One region of the Vibrio sp. 378 genome, then DNA from elsewhere that is predicted to be linked to it. Evidence: predicted binding sites of a transcription regulator. Region 1 holds the regulator's gene; the other holds the start of a gene.
The links. The regulator MetJ, encoded in region 1, represses methionine synthesis genes. The targets are predictions, from matches to a motif close to TTAGACNTNTANANGTCTAA.

Region 1 (10,951 bases):
TTGATCTTTTCCTGCTGCGGTAAAATCGTTATAACCAAATATTCTGAGCGGACACCATAATGCGACTGGTAACAAGAACTATTCTTGTTTATATTGTTTGTCACAGATTAGTTTTATAGGTTTTTTGAGTATGTACGTTTGTCTTTGCCATGGTGTCTCCGACAAAAAAATTAGGAAGTTGGCGATAGATGAAGGCGTAACAGATATTAAAGGAATCAAAAAGTGCACGGCATTGGGCAGCCAATGTGGTAAGTGCATCAGACAGGCCAAGGAAATTTTAGCGGAAACTAGTTACACGGAATTTAAACAAGCCAGCTAATTGCTGTAAGTATGCAGTAATTATTTGCCTTACATTTTGACACCTTCTCATTTGCTTCTACATTTAAATGAAGCCAAAGAGGAGGGTTTTGTCATGAAAGGCGATCCAATCATCATTCAACATCTCAATAAAGTGCTCGGTAACGAGCTCGTCGCTATTAATCAGTATTTTCTTCACGCCCGAATGTATAAAGACTGGGGCTTAAAGCACCTAGCAGACAAGGAATATCACGAATCTATCGATGAGATGAAGCATGCCGATCATCTAATTGAGCGTATTTTGTTCCTTGAAGGCCTACCGAACCTACAAGATTTAGGTAAGTTGATGATTGGTGAAGATACCAAGGAAATGCTCGAGTGTGACTTAAAGCTTGAAATGGCGGCTATTCCAGATTTAAAAGATGCGATTGCCTACGCTGAAGACATTCGAGATTATGTGTCTCGAGATCTCTTCCAAGATATTCTTGAAGATGAAGAAGAACATGTTGATTGGCTAGAGACGCAACTTGGCTTGATTGAAATGTCTGGTATTGAGAATTATCTCCAAGCGCAATACGTGGACGAAGAGTAACGATACTTTCTGAGTTTGCATACTCCAATAATAGTAAGAAGAAAGAGCACCTGACTCGAAAATCAGGTGCTTAACCCCGTTATCTGGTCTAATCTCTTTTATTATCGGCTTTTTAAGGATATTGCTCGCAATCTTGCCTATGAAGTTTGATTTCTATCCGATAGAATTTATGCCCCCTTACCTAAAAATAAAAAAGAGAAACGTCCATGTCTGAAGACAACCACCAAGCAGCCACTCCAGAAGAAGAACATCGCCAAAAAGCATTGGATTACCATGCTTATCCAACTCCAGGAAAGATTGCTGTCGAACTGACAAAGCCTGCGGAAACGGCGGGTGATCTTGCCCTTGCTTACAGCCCTGGTGTTGCAGAGCCAGTGCGTGAAATCGCACAAAACCCGGATAACGTGTACAAGTACACTGCAAAAGGGAACATGGTTGCTGTTATTTCTAACGGTACCGCTATTCTAGGTCTAGGTAACCTAGGTCCACTTGCATCTAAGCCAGTGATGGAAGGTAAAGCGTTACTGTTTAAGCGTTTTGCAGGTCTTGATTCTATTGATATTGAAGTTAAGCACCGCACGATCGATGAATTTGTTGATACTGTTGCGAGCATTGCAGACACTTTTGGCGGTATCAACCTTGAAGATATTAAAGCACCAGACTGTTTTGAGATTGAAAAGCGTCTGATTGAACGTTGTGATGTACCAGTATTCCACGATGATCAACATGGTACTGCTATTGTAACGGCAGCGGGTATGCTGAATGCAATCGAACTTCAAGGTAAGAAACTTGAAGATTCAACAATTGTTTGTCTTGGCGCTGGCGCTGCCGCTGTAGCGTGTATGGAGCTTCTGATCAAATGCGGCGCAATGCGCGAAAAAATCTACATGCTAGATCGCAAAGGTGTGATTCACACTCGTCGTGATGATCTTAATGAATATAAGCAGCTATTTGCGAACAATACAGATAAGCGCACACTAGAAGACGTGATTGAAGGTGCAGATCTGTTCCTAGGTGTATCTGGTCCAAACCTATTGCCAGCGGAAGCGTTGAAGTTGATGGCAGATAAGCCAATCGTATTCGCATGTTCTAACCCGGATCCTGAAATCAAGCCGGAACTTGCTCACGCAGTTCGTGATGACTTGATCATGGGTACTGGCCGTAGTGATTATCCTAACCAAGTTAACAACGTATTGTGTTTCCCATTCATTTTCCGCGGTGCTCTTGATGTGCGTGCAAGTGAAATCAATGATGAAATGAAACTTGCAGCCGTTGAGGCGATTCGTGAGCTAGCAAAAGAGCCTGTACCTGAAGCCGTATTGAAGGCTGCAGGTGTTGATAAGCTAGAGTTTGGTGCGGACTATATTATTCCAAAACCAATGGATTCACGTTTGCTACCACGTGTTGCAAAAGCGGTTGCTCAGGCGGCGGTTAATTCAGGTGTAGCTCGTATCGAGATGCCTGAAAACTACATGGCAGAGTAATATATCTTTCAGATGTGATACATAAAAAATGGGACGCTATTGCGTCCCATTTTTTATGTCATTCATTTGGCTCGAGGCAAGAGTTATTACCTGAAACCTCTTATCAGGCTTTTTTATTCTTCGTCGAATGACTCAAATTCGATGCCCATTTCCGTCATCAGCGCTTTTACTTCTGTTGGAATATCATCAGGACGGTCTTTACGAAGGTCTTCATCTGTCGGAAGTGGCTGACCTGTGTACGCGTGCAAAAATGCCTCGCATAGCAATTCGCTATTGGTTGCATGGCGTAAGTTATTGATCTGACGGCGAGTACGCTCATCAGTTAGCACCTTTAAAACTTTTAGCGGGATAGAGACGGTAATTTTTTTTACTTGTTCGCTTTTTTTGCCGTGCTCTGCATATGGGCTAATGTATTCGCCATTCCAGTCAGCCATTGCACACCTTCATTTATGTAATCGGTTAAAAATAATTTAGGTGCTGATTTTAGCTGCATTTACCGCCATAAGCAAAGACATATAGACGTCTAGAAGTGTTGACGTCTCATTTTTTGACGAGTAAAGTGAACATAACAGCAAAGGAAGCGTGTTGATCACTTTATGTTACTCATTAGATATAGCGCATTCCTATTTAGAAGTCATTACCCGTGAAAGGATACACCCATGAGCACTCGCAAACCTGCGACCATTGCAGTACGCACTGGTATTGAATCAGACAGCCAATATCATGCTGTCGTTCCACCTATTTATCTTTCCACTAACTATGGTTTTCCTGCTTTTGGTGAAGTGCCCAAGTATGATTACACACGATCTGGTAATCCAAACCGCGGACTGTTGGAAAGTGCGCTATCTGAACTTGAGTCTGGAAAAGGAGCGGTTGTTACTAACTGCGGTACGTCGGCATTAAATTTATGGGTTTCCGCTTTTCTCGGCCCAGATGATCTCATTATTGCTCCTCACGATTGTTATGGCGGCACCTATCGTCTTTTTAATACCCGAGCTAGCAAAGGCGATTTTAAGGTTCAGTTTGTCGATCAATCAGACGAACAGGCTTTAGATGCTGCATTGGCACAAAAACCAAAACTCATTTTGCTAGAAACTCCGTCAAACCCTCTGGTTCGCGTAGTGGATATTGCAGCTACCTGTGAAAAAGCGAAACAAGTCGGCGCGTTAGTTGCGGTGGACAATACCTTTTTGACACCCGTGTACCAAAAACCTTTAGAGCTAGGTGCGGATTTTGTTATCCACTCCACAACAAAGTACATCAACGGTCATTCGGACGTAATTGGTGGGGTAATCATCACCAACACAGAAGCGCATGCAGAAGAGCTTGCATGGTGGGGCAATTGTATTGGTGCAACGGGCACACCTTTCGATAGTTACATGACACTGCGAGGTATTCGTACGCTTGGTGCTCGTATGAAAGTTCATGAAGAGAGCTCACAGCAGGTACTGGCTTACCTACAGAAACAAGCGTTAGTTAAAACTATCTATCATCCAAGCCTGCCGGAACATCCAGGTCATGACATCGCTAAAAAGCAGCAAACGGGCTTTGGCTCTATGTTGAGTTTTGAGTTTGCTGGTTCGTTTGAGCAGTTAAAGGTGTTTGTGAAAGAGCTCCAACTGTTTTCATTAGCTGAATCATTAGGTGGTGTAGAAAGTTTGATTTGCCACCCGGCATCCATGACGCACCGTGCAATGGGTGAGGAGGCGCTGGCGGAGGCTGGGGTCTCTCATCAACTATTGCGTTTGTCTGTCGGTTTGGAAGATGCACAAGACCTCATCACAGATTTAGAACAAGCGTTCGCTAAAGCTACCCAGTAATAGGAGACGATAACAATGACTGTACAACGTCAGCTGCATAAGTTTGGTGGCAGTAGCTTAGCAAACCCAGAATGCTACTTACGCGTTGTGGGTATTCTCAAGGAGTATTCGACAGAAAATGATCTTGTGGTCGTATCTGCTGCAGGAAAAACCACTAACCGCTTGATTGAGTTTTTGGAAGGGTTAAGTAAAGATGGCCGAATTGCGCATGAAGCGCTTCAAAGCTTGAGACAGTTCCAAACTGAGCTAATAGAAAGCTTGTTGGAGAGTGAAGCAAAAGAAGAGCTGTTAGCTTTATTACATGATGAGTTCAGTACTCTCTCGGAGCTAACTGCACCACTCACTAATGCGCAAAAAGCTGCGGTACTGGGACACGGAGAAGTATGGTCTGCTCGCCTATTGGCCGCGTTATTATCTCAACGTTCTATCCCTGCGGTTGCACAAGATGCACGAGCGTTTTTACGTGCAGAAGCGGGAACTCAACCAGAGGTTGATCGCGCTCGTTCATACCCTTTAATTAAAGAGATCCTCGCGCAGCATAACCATAAACGTGTGGTAATTACTGGCTTTATGGCTCAGAACGAGGCAGGAGAAACCATCCTACTTGGTCGTAACGGCTCTGACTATTCTGCAACGGTCATAGGCGCGCTTGCTGAAGTCAGTACTGTCACGATTTGGAGTGATGTTGCTGGTGTCTATAGTGCCGATCCACGTTTGGTGTCTGACGCTTGTTTATTACCGTTACTTCGATTGGATGAAGCCAGTGAACTTGCTCGCTTAGCTGCCCCAGTGCTACACAGTCGTACGCTTCAGCCTGTGGCGCAAAGTACCATGGACCTTAATCTCAAGTGTAGCTATCTGCCAGAGTCGGGTTCTACTCGTATTGAGCGTGTATTGGCATCTGGTCGTGGCGCTAAAATTATTACTTCACTGGATGATGTTTTATTGGTGCAGTTGTCTTTCATGCATGGGCACGACTTCGAAAAAACACAGAGTGATGTATTACAAGCGTTGCAGCGCGCGCAATTAGAGCCATTGGCATTTGAAGCTCAATCCGATCAGCATACGCTACGCTTGGCTTACACCGCAGAAATCGCCGGTGGTGCATTGAAACACTTGCAAGAGCTTGCGGTAGAGGCAGAAATTAAGCTAAAAGAAGGTTACTCGCTCTTAGCTGCGGTAGGTGCAGGCGTTACGAAAAACGCCAATCATTGCTTTGGCTTTTATCAGAAGCTAAAGCACTCTCCGGTAGAATTTATCTCTGAAACAGACTCAGGGCTGAGCCTAGTCGCTGTTTTGCGCCGTACTGATACCGAGGCGTTGGTTCAAACGATTCATAGCCAGTTGTTCCAAGCGCAAAAACGCGTGGCAGTGGCTTTATGTGGCAAGGGTAATATTGGTTCTAGTTGGTTAAATTTATTTGCGACGCAAAAAAGTGAGCTCGAAAAACGTCATGGTATGAGCTTTGATCTTGTCGCGGTTGTGGATAGCCAAACCTATTGGTTCGATGAGCAAGGTATTGAGGCGGTGAGTGTTGCTGAACGATTTGATGATGAAAGCATAGCAAACAATGGGGATTGGCTGGCACGTTTGGGAGCGCTTAAAAGCTACGATGAAGCCGTCGTGCTTGATGTTACCGCGAGTAAAGATTTGGCTCAGCGCTACGTAGAAATCGCACAGCAAGGCATTCATTTGATTTCCGCCAACAAAGTGGCCGGTTCCGCAGATAGTCAGTACTACCATCAGGTTCAAGATGCATTCGCTAAAATTGGTCGTCATTGGCTATACAACGCAACGGTTGGTGCTGGGTTACCGATAAACCATACCGTGCGAGATCTTCGTGAAAGTGGGGATGAAATCGTCGCTCTATCGGGTATTTTCTCGGGGACGCTATCATGGCTGTTCCAACAGTTTGATGGTTCTGTGCCATTTAATGATTTAGTCGATCTTGCTTGGCAGCAAGGGTTAACCGAACCTGACCCTCGTTCTGATTTAGATGGCTCCGATGTAATGCGTAAGTTAGTCATCTTGGCTCGAGAATCGGGCCTAGATATAGAACCAGACAGCGTTAAAGTTGAGTCTTTGGTGCCAGAAGAATTAAGAGAACTGAGCTTAGATGATTTCTTCGATAATGGAGCGTTGTTGAGTGAAATACTTCAAGAGCGTCTGACAAAAGCACAGAGAAACGATCAAGTGCTTCGCTATGTGGCGCGTTTAGAAAAAAATGGTAAAGCAACGGTGGGAGTCGAAGCGTTATCTCGTGAGCACGCGCTCGCCAACTTATTGCCATGCGATAACATTTTTGCCATAGAGAGCAAGTGGTACAAAGATAACCCTCTGGTCATTCGAGGACCAGGCGCAGGCAGAGAAGTGACAGCCGGCGCTATTCAATCCGACCTCAACCGATTGGCTGGTTTATTTTAAAGTTGCGATTGACCTAAAAACCCTGGAATTAATCCAGGGTTTTTTATTCCCCTATCAGTGCCATACTGAAGTCATAACCCGTGCAAAATGGCGAGATGATGCTCAAGTAGAAACTTGAACTATCTTCATTATTAACTTGAGAAAAATTCATAATTACAAGGTTGACATTAAATCGTATTCAATACATTCTGTAGACATATAGACGTCTAAACGTCGATTTTAAGGATTTGTTTTCGTGGCGGAGTGCCGCAGGGAGAGTAAGATGGGATATACGCACGCAGGCCATATCGACGCCTTGAACCAGAATATTGCTGAGTTATCAGATAACATCAATGTATCGTTTGAGTTTTTTCCGCCAAGCAGCGCTAAGATGGAAGAAACACTTTGGAATTCAGTGCACCGTCTTAAAACGCTTCAACCTAAATTTGTTTCTGTGACTTACGGTGCGAACTCCGGCGAGCGTGACAGAACACACTCCATCATTAAAGAAATTAAAGCAACAACCGGATTGGTTGCCGCTCCCCATCTCACTTGTATTGATGCGACTCGTGAAGAGTTGATTAATATTGCCGATGATTATTGGAACAATGGTATTGAAAATATCGTCGCTCTGCGTGGTGATATTCCTCCAGGTGGCGGTGCGCCTGATATGTATGCCTCGGATTTGGTTGAGCTGCTGAAATCACGCCACGATTTCGATATCTCCGTTGCAGCATTCCCTGAGGTTCACCCTGAAGCTAAAAGCGCACAGTCTGACTTATTGAACCTAAAACGTAAGGTAGATGCAGGTGCAAACCGTGCTATTACTCAGTTCTTTTTTGACGTTGAGTCTTACCTGCGATTCCGTGACCGTTGTGTAGCGGCAGGAATTGACGTAGAAATTGTGCCAGGAATTTTGCCTGTATCGAACTTTAAGCAAGCGTCTCGCTTTGCGGCACAGAACAACGTGAAAGTACCAGGATGGATGAGCAAACAATTCGATGGCTTGGATGATGATCCGGTGACTCGCCAGCTTGTAGGAGCTAGCCAAGCTATTGATATGGTGCGTGTACTGAGTCGTGAAGGAGTTAAGGATTTTCACTTCTACACACTAAACCGTGCAGAGATGACTTACGCGTTATGCCATACGTTGGGTGTTCGTCCTCGCGCAGTAGTCGGTGCGTAAATCTGGTTTCAAAAAGATAAAAGGCTTGCCAAGTGGCAAGCCTTTTTCGTTTTATCAAAGCAAAAGGAGTTTAACCAATCACTTCAAGTTCAGTTAGAACTTCTTCTGCCCAAGTGATCCAAGTTTCACGTAACAGAAGGTTACGGCGAAGCGTTAGACGTTCTAGGCGAGCTTGTTTATCTAAAGTTGACGGCGTTGCGTAGTAAGCCGCTTCAATTTCTTTGTAGTGAGAAACCAGTTTGCGAGACTCTTCAACTAGCTCGGCGAGTTGGTCACGGAATGGAGCCGCAGGTTGAACGGCACATGCCATCAATTTCGCTGAAAACTCATCACGAACTGTTGGGTGTGCAGTTGGTTGATCAAACCACTCTCCTAAAGCGCTGCGACCAGCGTCTGTAATGGAGTAAACCTTGCGGTCTGGTTTGCCTTCTTGGGGTTCTAATACGCAAGTAACCAGTTCTTTCTCAGCCATTTTGTTGAGTTCACGGTACACCTGTTGGTGGCTTGCTTTCCAGAAGTAACCGATGCTAGCAGAGAATTCTTTAGTGATATCGTAACCGGTTGCGTCGCGAGTGCTAAGAACAGTTAAGATTACGTGTGGTAATGACATGTCTTCAATCCAAATGGTCAATAAACTTGTAAACAAGCTACTTATACTTTCAGCTGCGCTCTTACTGGCACTTGAGTTTTTTAATGTATAAGTAGCACCAACAATGTTGGTCCTGTCACCTTAAAGCCGTTTATCACCTAGAGAGATGGGGAGTCCCATCAAGGCTGGAGCAGGTATGATTGGATTTATGAGCTCTCAGCAGGCAAGTAGTATATAAATAATAAGCATGAAGTGGAATAGTAGGACAAAATTACCCTAAAAAACTAACATAATAATCAATAGTGTTAACTTGTGGTTTTTTGTTCTTTTATTTTGGTATTTTTTGGGTCTATTATGGTTTATTTGACTGCTTTTGTTTTGGTGAGATTATCCTGTGATAAAAAAAAGCTGAGCATTTGCCCAGCTTTTTATTAAAAATGAAATGATTAGCCTGTGTTACGCATACCAGCAGCAATACCAGCAATCGTCACCATCAACGCTTCTTCCAAGTTTGCAGAAGCTTCTTCGGTTTGACGCGTGCGGTATAGTAGCTCTGCTTGTAGCATATTCAATGGCTCAACGTAGATATTGCGTAAGCGAATCGACTCGAGTCCCCAAGGGTCATGCTGCATCAAGTTTTCGTTGTTCTCTACATTCAGTACCGCTTTGATGTCTTCTTGAAGCTGAGCACGAAGTTTTTCACCGAGTGGACGGAGCGACTCATCCACCAATCGCTCATCGTAGTAGCGAGAGATATCAATATTACACTTCGAGTACACCATCTCTAGCATGCCGAGACGAGTAGAGAAAAACGGCCATTCGCGGCACATCTCTTCGAGCAATGCTTGGTGGCCTTTATCGATCGAGTATTGAATCGCTTCACCTGCGCCTAGCCATGCAGGAAGTACCAAACGGTTTTGACTCCATGAGAAGATCCACGGGATTGCACGTAAGCTCTCTACTCCGCCCTTAGGGTTTCGTTTTGCAGGACGAGAACCAAGTGGCAACTTGCCGAGTTCGAGTTCTGGTGTTGCTTGGCGGAAGTAAGGCACGAAATCTGGCTCGCCACGAACCACATTTCGGTAAGACTCACAGCTTACTTCTGATAGCACTTCCATCAAGTCGCGCCATTCTTGTTTTGGCTCTGGTGGCGGTAACAAGTTGGCTTCCAGAATCGCACTTGCATATAGGTTAAAGCTGTTTACTGCGACATCTGGGAGTCCCAGTTTAAAGCGGATCATCTCGCCTTGCTCTGTTACACGTAAACCGCCTTTCAAGCTTTTTGGTGGTTGCGACAAAAGCGCAGCATGCGCAGGCGCACCACCGCGACCGACTGTGCCCCCACGACCATGGAATAGAGTTAGCTCAACGCCTTCTTCTTCAGCCACTTTAACTAACGATTCCATCGCATGATACTGAGCCCAACCAGCAGACATAACACCTGCATCTTTCGCTGAGTCAGAGTAACCAATCATGACCATCTGGTGGTTTTGGATAAAACCACGGTAAAGGTCAATCCCCATAAGCTGCTTAATGACCGATTCTGCGTTGTTCAAATCGTCTAGCGTTTCGAACAGAGGACACACATCCATGCGGTAAGGGCAACCTGCTTCTTGTAGCAGTAGATGAACGGCTAGTACGTCAGAGGCGGTACGTGCCATTGAAATAACGTAAGCGCCAAACGCTTCACGCGGTTGTGCTGCAACAATCTTGCAGGTATCCAAAACCTCTTTGACGGGTTCAGACGGTTCCCAATCACGAGGGAGAAGCGGACGTTTAGATGCCAGCTCGTTAGTTAGAAAAGCAATCTTATCTTGCTCACTCCATTGTTCGTAATCACCAATACCTAAGTAGCGAGTTAGTTCAGACAAGACGTCTGAGTGACGCGTGCTCTCTTGGCGGATATCAAGACGTACAAGATGGATACCAAATGCTTTTACGCGGCGTAGTGTATCCAGTAGTGAGCCGTTGGCTATTACACCCATGCCACATTCGTTTAGTGACTGGTAGCAGGCATACAGCGGTTCCCAAAGTTGCTCGACTTTTTGCAGTGGGGCTTTAACGGCCAGTTTTTGACCGTGGATCTTAGCATCGAGAATATCTTTGGTTTCATTGAGCAGAGTGCGTAATTGCTTCAGGATCGCACGGTATGGTTCGTGCTGATCTTCGCCAGCAAGTTCACGGACTTGATCGTTTGAAACTGTCATAGACAGCTCGCTGATCAACTCGTTGATGTCATTGAGATAAAGATCGGCGGCTTTCCAACGAGACAATAGTAAGACTTCACGCGTAACGTTGTGAGTAACAAACGGGTTACCGTCACGGTCACCGCCCATCCAAGAGGAGAAGTGCACTGGGCGAGCATCAATGGGTAAACCTTCTCCAAGGTAAGATTTTAGACGGTCATTCATCTCACGTAGGAAGTCCGGTACTGCTTCCCATAGAGAGTTTTCAACGACCGCAAAGCCCCACTTTGCTTCATCCAACGGAGTAGGGCGTTGTTGTCGAATCACGTCTGAATGCCAGCCTTGGGCAATCAGTTGCTCTAGGCGGCGTTCGGTTTTTCTGCGCTCTTTAGAA
Region 2 (10,951 bases), on a different contig from region 1:
GCAACGCCTGCGATTCGTAACTTGATCCGCGAAGACAAAGTCGCGCAGATGTATTCGATCATTCAAACAGGTGCGGCTCACGGCATGCAAACCATGGAGCAAAATGCTCGTCAGTTAATGGCGCAAGGCATGGTTGCTCGTGAAGAGGTCGATAGTAAGATCGGATTAGAAGTGCAGCAATTCTCGTAACGTTCATACAGATAATGGTGAATACGGAAGATGGATCTAGATAAATTTCTCGAAGGCATGCTGGCGCTGAAAGCGTCGGATCTTTACATCACGGTTGGAGCGCCAATTCTATTTCGTGTGGATGGCGAATTGCGTCCGCAAGGGGAAAAACTCACCGAGAGTGATGTGGCTGCATTACTCGATAGCGCTATGGAACCAGATCGGCGTCAGGAATTTCGTAAAAGTCGCGAGTCGAATTTTGCCATTGTGAGAGATTGTGGTCGCTTCCGTGTGAGTGCCTTTTTTCAACGCGAGTTACCAGGCGCAGTGATTCGTCGTATTGAAACTAATATTCCTACTTTTGAGCAGTTAAAGTTACCGTTAGTGTTGCAAGATTTGGCGATAGCTAAGCGTGGTTTGGTGCTGGTGGTCGGTGCTACTGGATCGGGTAAATCGACCACCATGGCGGCGATGACAGGCTATCGAAACAGCAATAAAACCGGGCACATTTTGACGGTCGAAGATCCGATCGAATTCGTGCATGAACACAAGCGCTGTATCGTGACTCAACGCGAAGTTGGGTTAGATACGGAAAGCTATGAAGTTGCGCTTAAAAACTCGCTGCGCCAAGCACCAGATATGATTTTGATTGGTGAGATCCGTAGCCGTGAAACAATGGAATACGCGATGACCTTCGCCGAAACGGGTCACCTGTGTATGGCAACGTTGCACGCCAATAATGCCAACCAAGCTTTAGAGCGCATTCTTCACTTGGTACCGAAAGATCAAAAAGAACAATTCTTGTTCGATTTGTCGATGAACCTAAAAGGCGTGGTTGGTCAGCAGTTGATCCGAGATAAAAATGGGCAGGGACGTCATGGTGTATTTGAGATCTTGCTAAATAGCCCACGTGTGTCGGATTTGATTCGTCGCGGAGATTTACATGAGTTGAAGTCAACCATGGCTCGCTCAAATGAGTTTGGTATGCTGACGTTCGATCAATCTCTCTATAAGTTAGTGATGCAAGGTAAGATCAGCGAAGAGGATGCACTACATAGTGCCGACTCGGCAAATGATCTGCGCTTGATGTTGAAAACGCAGCGTGGTGAAGCATTCTCTACGGGCAGTTTAGCGAACGTTAAGATCGATATGGATTAATCCAATCCAGAAACAAAAAAGGTTGGCAGGAGCCAACCTTTTTTCATTGTGCTTGAAGTGTTTACTCATCCCAAAGGGCTTCAAACCAGCTTTCTAGAATCACCACTGCTGACTGGCAGTCAACATTACCTTTCGATAGGGCTTTATAGCCGCCCATGCTGAACAACTCCGCACGAGCTTCTGCAGTAGATAAACGCTCATCATGCAGTTCAACAGGCAATCCGTATCGGCCTTGCAGACGCTTAGCAAATTTTCGTGCACGAGGGGTTATGGCCTCAAGGTCTTTACCATGCAGATCGGTCGGTAAACCGACCACTAGCAAATCTGGTTGCCACTCTTTGATTTGCTTTTCGATATCGTCCCAGTTTGGAATACCGTCATTGGCTTTAAAGGCTTTTAATGGGGAAGCTGTACCAGTAATTTCTTGGCCAATAGCGCTACCAATGCTTTTGGTTCCAAAGTCAAAAGCCATAATTGTGCGTGACATAAGGTGTCTCTATCTAATGTAACTGTATATTTGGACTAAGCATGTCCAGAGTCTGCTGAAAGGTGACTTGGGTCGATGCCCAGCTTTTCGACCGCTTTCTTCCAACGCTCGTTGATTGGTGTATTAAAGATAATTTCAGGCGTCGCTTCAATGGTGAGCCAAGAGTTTTCGACCAGCTCACTTTCTAATTGGCCTGCACTCCAACCGGAGTAGCCAAGTGCCACTAAGTAATCACTTGGTTCTGCTTCTGTTCCTAACACCGACAGAATATCACGCGAAGTGGTTACCGCGAGGTCATCGGTCATTTGGACGCTGGACTCGTAGTAATCTTTGGGTTTATGCAAAATAAAGCCACGATCTTCCGAGATTGGGCCGCCATTGTAAACTGGTCTATCTAGACTGGCTTCAAATAGGCGCGGGTGTACTGGCTGAACTTCCACCTGCTTGAGCATGTTGCCGACGGTGATATCAACAGGAGCATTGATCATCAGCCCCATAGCGCCGTCTTCGTTGTGCTCACAAACGTAGATCACGCTGTTTTGAAAGTACGGATCTTTCATCCCAGGCATGGCAACCAAAAAGTGATTTGTGAGATTCATACTCATATTGACCCTTAACTCTCGTAAATGCCCTTAAGCTAACATCATACAATTTACATCTAGGTATGTGCATGAGTTTGCTTAAGTTAATGTACTACGCTCTCTATTAACTGTAATACAGTTTGAGTTATTCGCCTTTTACTCGACGCTCAATCGCATCCATCAGCTTGCCTGTGATTGAGATATCAAAAGCTGCTTCAATTTCGCGAATACAGGTTGGGCTGGTGACGTTGATTTCTGTTAGCTTGTCGCCAATTACGTCAAGGCCAACAAAGATAAGGCCTTTTTCTTTCAGTGTCGGAGCAACGGTTTGCGCAATTTTGAGGTCGGTTTCGCTTAGCGGACGAGCTTCACCAGTACCACCAGCGGCTAGGTTGCCGCGCGTTTCGCCTTTAGCAGGAATGCGTGCTAGACAGTAAGGCATAGGTTCGCCATCTACCACTAGGATACGTTTGTCACCGTTGCTGATGTCTGGCACGAAGGTTTGTGCCATTGCGTAGTTTTGACCGTGGTTAGTCAATGTCTCGATGATCACAGAGACGTTTGGATCGTTTTCTTTCACACGGAAGATGGACGCGCCACCCATACCATCAAGCGGTTTCAGGATGACATCACCATGTTTTTCACGAAATTCTTTAATTTTTTCTGCTTTTCGCGTCACGATCGTTGTAGGTGTCAGCTCTGGGAACCATGCTGTAAACAGCTTTTCGTTACAATCACGTAAGCTTTGAGGCTTGTTAACGATCAGTGCACCTTGTTCTTCTGCACGCTCAAGGATGTAAGTCGCGTAGATGTATTCAGTATCAAACGGAGGATCTTTACGCATTAGCACAGCGTCTAGCTCAGACAGTTCAATAGTTTGCTCTGATTTGAACTCGTACCAACCGTTTGGATCTTCTTTTAGTTCCACCACTTTAGTATCTGCAATGGCAACGCCTTGATCGAGGTGCAGATCATTCATTTCCATGTAGTGGATTTCATAGCCGCGTCGTTGCGCTTCAAGCATCATGGCAAAGCTAGAGTCTTTTTTGATGTTAATGGACGAGATTGGGTCCATTACGATACCGAGTTTGATCATTATTTTTCTCCGTTTAACCAAGATCGCCGAAACGAACTTGTAAGGCTGTAATTGCTGTCAGAGCCGCTGTTTCGGTACGCAGAACGCGAGGGCCGAGTAGCGTTTCTTCAAATTGGTATTCTCGAGTCATCTCGATTTCTTCAGACGATAAACCGCCTTCAGGACCGATCAGTAGGCGCACTTTTTCAACCGGGGTTGGCAAAGTGTTGATTGAGTATTTAGCACGAGGGTGAAGGTTAAGCTTTAAACCATCGTACTCTTCTTTACACCACTCTTCCAAGCTCATAATTGGACGAATTTCGGGCACGACATTACGCCCACATTGCTCACAGGCACTGATGGCGATTTTCTGCCATTGCGCGAGTTTTTTCTCAAAACGCTTTTGGTCAAGCTTGACACCACAACGTTCAGAAATCAGAGGAGTGATGGTATTGACGCCAAGTTCAACAGACTTTTGGATGGTGAACTCCATCTTATCGCCACGTGAAATGACTTGACCAAGGTGCAGATCTAAAGGGGATTCAATACTGTTTTCTACGCGCTCGGTGATGTTAACCAAAACTGATTTCTTGCTGACTTCACTGATAACCGCTGGGAACTCTGCGCCACTGCCGTCAAAAAGGAGAACGTCTTGGCCTTCTTTCATGCGCAAAACACGACCGATATGGCCTGCTGCGTCGTCACTTAAAGCAAGTGAGCCAAGTTGATGAATGGTTTCTGGATGATAAATTCGAGGGGTACGCATGAGATTTCCAGCAAGAGAATAAACTTAAACCCTAACATGGATGCTTTGCACCGAAAAAACAAGGGGCAAGAAGCGTTTCAATATCAGTAATTGAAACGCTTCGAGGTCGGAGGTTACAGTGCGCGGCAGGCTTCTTGAACAAATGGGTTGTGATTGCCCTGTACTTTTGCAATGCGCTCGTCACGCTCACATTCCCATTTATCGACAGGATAGGTTTTGTTCCAAGCACTCATTAATTGCGTTTGCTGCTTCGACAGTTTGAAACCGTACTCTTTGCTCATGTATAGATAGGTGCGAGCAATTGAGCCACGCGCACGGTCTGGTGGCATGACTTTACGCTGCTTAAAGTTCACTTGCATCTCACAGCGACCATAACTCACGCCATCCATACCGTTCCATTGGCTGAAGTTGTAGTTCGAACGGTCACCGTTTACTTCACCAATAGCAGGAGTTAGGTTGTGTAAGTCTGCTTCCATCAAACGAAAAGTTTTGTCTTTTTTCTTACAGTTTTTACGTCCGCCATCTTGCCAGCATTGACGCTGGTGGCCAAATTGCCACGCAGGAACAACGTGCTCCCATTCGATTCGTGCAGCCCGTTTTTCTTGTTTACGGACTTGGTAACCGCAAGAGGCTAAATCGGGTAAGCCTTTCTTGCCTTGCCATTGAATGTTACAGCCACAGTAGAAGCTTGTTGGGTGGTCTTGATAAATTTTGACCGCCTCACGTTTGGCTGCAGAGAATGAGCTCGGTGGCGCGGCAATCGCAGTGCTAGAAAGCGCGATAAGCAACAGAGAGAGTAAGTATTTCATGATAAAAGTCTTTATAAAGTATGACTTTATTCATGATAACACGCATAAAATAGCTTTAGTGATGAGTAAGTTAACAATAGTTGGCGAAGGGAAGGTTTTGATCAACTCGATCTTTATTTTGGGAACGCAAGTAACACTATGAGGTAAGGGCTACGATAATTGAATACCGGTGAAGTTAAGTGGTTGGCGGCATTTTTGACAAGAGTACGTCGCCTCTTTGCGCAGCACTTTATTATGACGGCGAATCGATAGAGGGTAGGTCATACAACCACAACGATACTCAAAGGTTTTACCTTGAACGGATTTTACTTCAAAGCTGTGAGTGGTTTTGGCTGGTACGTTAAATACGGCTTCCATGACGCCTTTCCATTCTTTACCGTGAGGCCTAACTCGCCCGTAAACCTGATAAGTAATCAGGTGTGCTACTTCATGAGGAATGACTTCATCTAAGAATGCTTGGGTGTTTTCGCGAAATAAAACAGGGTTTAGGCGTACTTGATTTAATTGAAGGTAGGCTTTTCCTGCCGCTTTCCCACGGACGTCGAAGGTGATTGTTGGAATCGGGAAAGAACGTTTGAAAGCTTGTTCCGCCATCGCGATACAGCCCGCCATCACTTGCTTGGCTTTATAGCTGAGTTCTATATCCACAATTCACCTCGATAAATCAAATAAAAAAGCCCCCGCATTTGCGAGGGCCAGATCATAGCATCAGTTAATTATGGTGTGTGTTTTTTCTTGATGGTGGCATGGTAAGCGTGCCATGTACCGTAGCCTAGAATTGGCATGGTAAACAACATTCCGATCCCGTAGGTCGCAAAGCCGATAAGAATACCGCCACAGATGATCGCTGCCCAAACAATCATTGCTGGAATGTTGGATTTCACGGCATTAAAGCTGGTAAATACAGCGGTCATCATGTCTACGCGACGCTCCATCATGAGCGGAATAGAAAAGGCTGAAATACTAAACACCACACAAGCCAAAACAAAGCCAACTAAAGAGCCGATGACAAGGAAGGGTAGAAACTCACTTAAAGGTGCCCCTTGAACAGAAGGGTAGAGCGCATGAAGTAGAGCGGCAATGCGCATCCAAAATATCATACACACTGCGAGTAACACGGCGAACGCCCATTGAGATGTTGAGTTACGACCGATCGCTTTCATTGAATGGAACAAGCTTGCTTTGTGTCCGCGCTCTCTCTCCCAACTGGCATCATACAAGCCGAGCGCGAGAAACGGACCGATTAACATGTAAACAATCAAACTGGGCATGACGACCAAGTGTGTGCCTTGCCACTGTACGAGCAAAACAATGCCTATGGCTGCTGCCATAAAACAGATGCCATAGAAAGCACTAATAAGCGGCATTCGCACGAAATCATGCAGACCTAATGCGAGCCAATGAAAAGGTGCAGAAAGATTGACCGTATTGCACGGTATGGTTCTGGCGTATTCATTGTCTGGCACTTCCTTTCGCTTGTTGTGGAAGTCCGATGGATTAACAGTTCGAGGCATAACTCCTCCTTGATTTATTCCCACATTATCCGCTTATACCAACTGACAGCGGTTTTTGTTCAGTCAAACTTGAAGCGACTTTTTCAAGTTTACATCTGAGCATTGGCTTAGTTTGGTATCGGCCATAAAGATGCCTGACTCATGTCTTTACTTAAGTGTGCTTCCACAGTCGCCAGCATCCGACGTCTCTATTTAAATTGGAGTTAACAATATTTTAACTATTGGCGGAGATGGGATAATTTACAAATAATTGCTTAAAATTTATTCGGTATAAAAAATGAGGGAGAAACAGGACTGCTTTGTGGGTCAGGGCGGTATGAGCCGAAATGGCTGGATAAAAGTTGCTGAAAATAAAAAGCCCCCGCCATAGGCGAGGGCTTGATTGATTCTTGCTTGGCTTGATTATTTGATGCCAGCGAAATCGCGTAGAAGTGCAGCTTTGTCTGTCGCTTCCCACGGGAATTCTTCACGACCGAAGTGACCGTATGCCGCTGTCTTCTTGTAGATAGGTTGAAGAAGGTTAAGCATTTCTTGTAGACCGTATGGACGTAGGTCGAAGAATTGACGAACCGCTTCAATGATGATGTCGTGAGGTACTTTCTCAGTACCGAACGTTTCCACCATGATAGACGTTGGATCAGCAACACCGATTGCGTAAGAAAGTTGGATCTCACAACGGTCAGCCATGCCTGCCGCTACGATGTTTTTCGCTACGTAGCGTGCTGCGTATGCTGCACTACGGTCAACTTTTGATGGATCTTTACCAGAAAACGCACCGCCACCGTGACGAGCTGCGCCGCCGTAGGTATCTACGATGATCTTACGACCAGTTAGACCACAGTCACCCATAGGACCACCGATTACGAAGCGACCGGTTGGGTTAATGAAGAAGTTTGTTTCTTTGTTGATCCACTCAGAAGGTAGCACTGGCTTAATGATCTCTTCCATTACCGCTTCACGCAGGTCTGAAGTTGAGATTGAATCACAGTGTTGAGTTGAAAGAACAACCGCGTCGATACCAACGATGTTACCTTGATCGTATTGGAATGTTACCTGAGATTTTGCATCAGGACGCAACCAAGGTAGTGTGCCGTTTTTACGAACTTCTGCTTGCTTTTGAACAAGACGGTGAGAGTAAGTAATTGGCGCTGGCATTAGTACTTCAGTTTCGTTACAAGCGTAACCAAACATGATGCCTTGGTCGCCTGCACCTTGTTCTTTAGGGTCAGCTTTATCAACACCTTGGTTGATATCTGGCGACTGTTTACCGATTGTGTTTAGTACCGCACAAGAATCTGCGTCAAAGCCCATATCTGAATGTACGTAGCCGATTTCACGAACGGTTTCACGAGTTAACTCTTCGATGTCTACCCATGCTGAAGTCGTGATTTCACCACCCACCATTACCATACCGGTTTTAACGTAAGTCTCACATGCAACACGAGCCTTTGGATCTTGCTCTAGAATCGCGTCAAGAACCGCATCAGAAATCTGGTCTGCAATTTTATCTGGATGACCTTCTGATACTGACTCAGAAGTAAACAGGTGCTTAGCCATGTTAGCTCCACTATATCTGGTTTAAAACTGGGGAATGATAAACTCTCCAGCGCAAATTAATACTAATTTTTGTAGGTGTATCTACATCTAGACGTCTATTCTAAATTTGATTGCTCGAATTACAAGCTCTTTTTTGGTTTTTGTTATAACCAAACGTTTGCCTGATTTATTGATAATTTTAAGAACTTCGAACGATTTGGCGCGAAAGGTGCAATATTTGTGAGGTTTTGGATTGGAAAACGTTTGCACACCCAACAGGGCTTTGAGAGAATTATGACCTACTTTTCGTTTCGCTTAATGTACTCAGGAGCAGACATGTCGTCTCGTAAACATCTTGCCAATGCAATTCGTGCTCTAAGCATGGATGGTGTTCAACAAGCTAACTCAGGCCACCCAGGCGCACCAATGGGTATGGCTGATATCGCTGAAGTTCTTTGGCGCTCTCATCTAAACCATAACCCTTCAAACCCAGAGTGGGCCGACCGCGATCGCTTTGTGCTGTCAAACGGTCATGGGTCAATGCTTATTTACTCTCTACTGCACTTAAGCGGTTACGAGCTATCTATTGACGATCTGAAAAACTTCCGTCAATTGCACTCAAAAACCCCAGGTCACCCAGAGTACGGCTACGCGCCTGGTATCGAGACAACAACGGGTCCTCTAGGTCAAGGCATCACTAACGCTGTTGGTATGGCGATCGCAGAGAAAGCACTAGCGGCACAGTTCAACAAAGAAGGTCACGATATCGTTGACCACTTTACGTATGTGTTCATGGGTGACGGCTGTCTAATGGAAGGCATCTCGCATGAAGCATGCTCTCTTGCAGGTACTCTTGGTCTAGGCAAGCTGATTGCATTCTGGGATGACAACGGCATCTCTATCGACGGTCACGTTGAAGGTTGGTTCTCTGACGATACACCTAAGCGTTTTGAAGCGTATGGCTGGCATGTAATCCCAGCAGTCGATGGTCACGACTCAGACGCGATCAACGCAGCAATTGAAGCAGCAAAAGCGGACCCACGTCCTACGCTTATCTGTACCAAAACAATTATCGGTTTCGGTTCTCCTAACAAGTCTGGTTCGCACGACTGTCACGGTGCACCACTAGGTCACGATGAAATCCAAGCGGCTCGCGAATACCTAGGTTGGGAGTACGGCCCATTTGAGATCCCGGCAGATGTTTACGCTGAGTGGGATGCAAAAGAAGCGGGCGCCGCGAAAGAAGCAGCTTGGAATGAAAAATTCGAAGCATACGCTGCAGCTTACCCTGCTGAAGCGGCAGAGCTTAAACGACGTCTAAACGGCGAACTTCCTGCACAGTGGGAAGAAAAAGCGAACCAAATCATTGCCGATCTTCAAGCAAACCCAGCGAACATTGCATCACGTAAAGCATCGCAAAATGCACTAGAAGCGTTTGGTCAAATGCTTCCTGAGTTTATGGGTGGTTCTGCTGACCTAGCGCCTTCTAACCTGACCATGTGGTCTGGTTCTAAGTCTCTAGAAACGGAGGACTTCTCTGGCAACTACATCCACTACGGTGTACGCGAATTCGGTATGACTGCTATCATCAACGGTATCGCATTGCACGGTGGTTTCGTTCCTTACGGCGCAACATTCCTAATGTTCATGGAATACGCTCGTAACGCAATGCGTATGGCTGCGCTGATGAAAATTCAGAACATCCAAGTTTACACGCATGATTCGATCGGTCTTGGCGAAGATGGCCCAACTCACCAACCTGTTGAGCAAATGGCGTCTCTACGTGTAACTCCAAACATGAGCACATGGCGCCCATGTGACCAAGTTGAGTCTGCAGTTGCATGGAAACTAGCGATTGAACGTAAAGATGCACCAACTGCACTTATCTTCTCTCGTCAAAACCTAGCGCAACAAGAGCGTACTGCTGAACAAGTCGCAGACATCGCGAAAGGTGCTTACATCCTGAAAGATAGCGAAGGTAAGCCTGAGCTAATCCTTATCGCAACAGGTTCTGAGGTTGAGCTTGCAGTGAAAGCCGCTGAGCAACTAACTTCAGAAGGCAAGAAAGTACGCGTTGTTTCAATGCCATCAACAGATACGTTCGACAAACAAGACGCCGCTTACCGTGAAGCTGTACTGCCATCAGACGTAACGGCACGTATCGCTATTGAAGCGGGCATTGCTGATTTCTGGTACAAGTACGTTGGCTTCGACGGTCGCATCATCGGTATGACAACATTCGGTGAATCTGCACCTGCTGGTCAGCTATTCGAGATGTTTGGCTTCACGACTGAAAACGTAGTGAACACAGCAAAAGAATTGCTAGCGTAATTGTAGGACCGTCTAAACAGTCGAACGTAAACGACGATTGTTAAACGCTAAAGTTAGAAAGGCCATCATTATGATGGCCTTTTTATTTTTGTCAGGTTTTCCAACCTTGTGGAATGCTTTGGTGAATGCAGTCTAAAAGTACGGATAAGCGCAGTGGTGGTCGTCCTGCTGGTGTATAGCAGTTAATAGAAATAGGCTCAGAAAGCCAACCTTCTAAGCAAGGTGTGATTCGCCCTGGGTGATGTTTCTCATAGCCGCATGCTGTCCAAGTCGGCAGCAGTCCAATACCATGACCATTCGCGATACTGTCTATTTGCATTGCTATGTTGTCGCTGTATAAGCGACTAACAAAGGGTTCTAAAAAGAATTCACCGTGTTGAGGGTGTGCTAGCATCAATCCATTTTCTTGCACTGAACCAAAATCGATCCATGGATGAGCTTCAAGTTCTTTGGGGTGCGGTATAGGCCCATGTTGTTTTAGATAATTTGGAGAGGCAAAAGGCGTATAGCGAAATACCCCCAGCAC

Region 2: metK (methionine adenosyltransferase) is a predicted target of MetJ. The motif match lies at 8,195-8,214, and genes of this name have one in related genera.

What each region holds. Positions count from the first base shown of each region.
Region 1 is NZ_JAWOUO010000019.1:40,477-51,427, reverse strand. Features, by position in the region: gene R7Q48_RS21900 ((2Fe-2S)-binding protein) at 131-319, shown strand; gene bfr (bacterioferritin) at 413-889, shown strand; gene R7Q48_RS21890 (malic enzyme-like NAD(P)-binding protein) at 1,096-2,373, shown strand; gene metJ (met regulon transcriptional regulator MetJ) at 2,487-2,807, opposite strand; gene R7Q48_RS21880 (O-succinylhomoserine (thiol)-lyase) at 3,033-4,193, shown strand; gene R7Q48_RS21875 (bifunctional aspartate kinase/homoserine dehydrogenase II) at 4,209-6,617, shown strand; gene metF (methylenetetrahydrofolate reductase) at 6,880-7,782, shown strand; gene R7Q48_RS21865 (PadR family transcriptional regulator) at 7,853-8,392, opposite strand; gene ppc (phosphoenolpyruvate carboxylase) at 8,818-10,951, opposite strand, start outside.
Region 2 is NZ_JAWOUO010000006.1:11,921-22,871, forward strand. Features, by position in the region: gene R7Q48_RS12475 (type IV pilus twitching motility protein PilT) at 1-189, shown strand, start outside; gene R7Q48_RS12480 (PilT/PilU family type 4a pilus ATPase) at 220-1,326, shown strand; gene ruvX (Holliday junction resolvase RuvX) at 1,388-1,813, opposite strand; gene R7Q48_RS12490 (YqgE/AlgH family protein) at 1,849-2,412, opposite strand; gene gshB (glutathione synthase) at 2,540-3,490, opposite strand; gene rsmE (16S rRNA (uracil(1498)-N(3))-methyltransferase) at 3,504-4,235, opposite strand; gene endA (deoxyribonuclease I) at 4,349-5,044, opposite strand; gene R7Q48_RS12510 (SprT family zinc-dependent metalloprotease) at 5,195-5,692, opposite strand; gene R7Q48_RS12515 (DUF2189 domain-containing protein) at 5,761-6,558, opposite strand; gene metK (methionine adenosyltransferase) at 6,961-8,115, opposite strand; gene tkt (transketolase) at 8,431-10,425, shown strand; gene R7Q48_RS12530 (LysR family transcriptional regulator) at 10,517-10,951, opposite strand, start outside.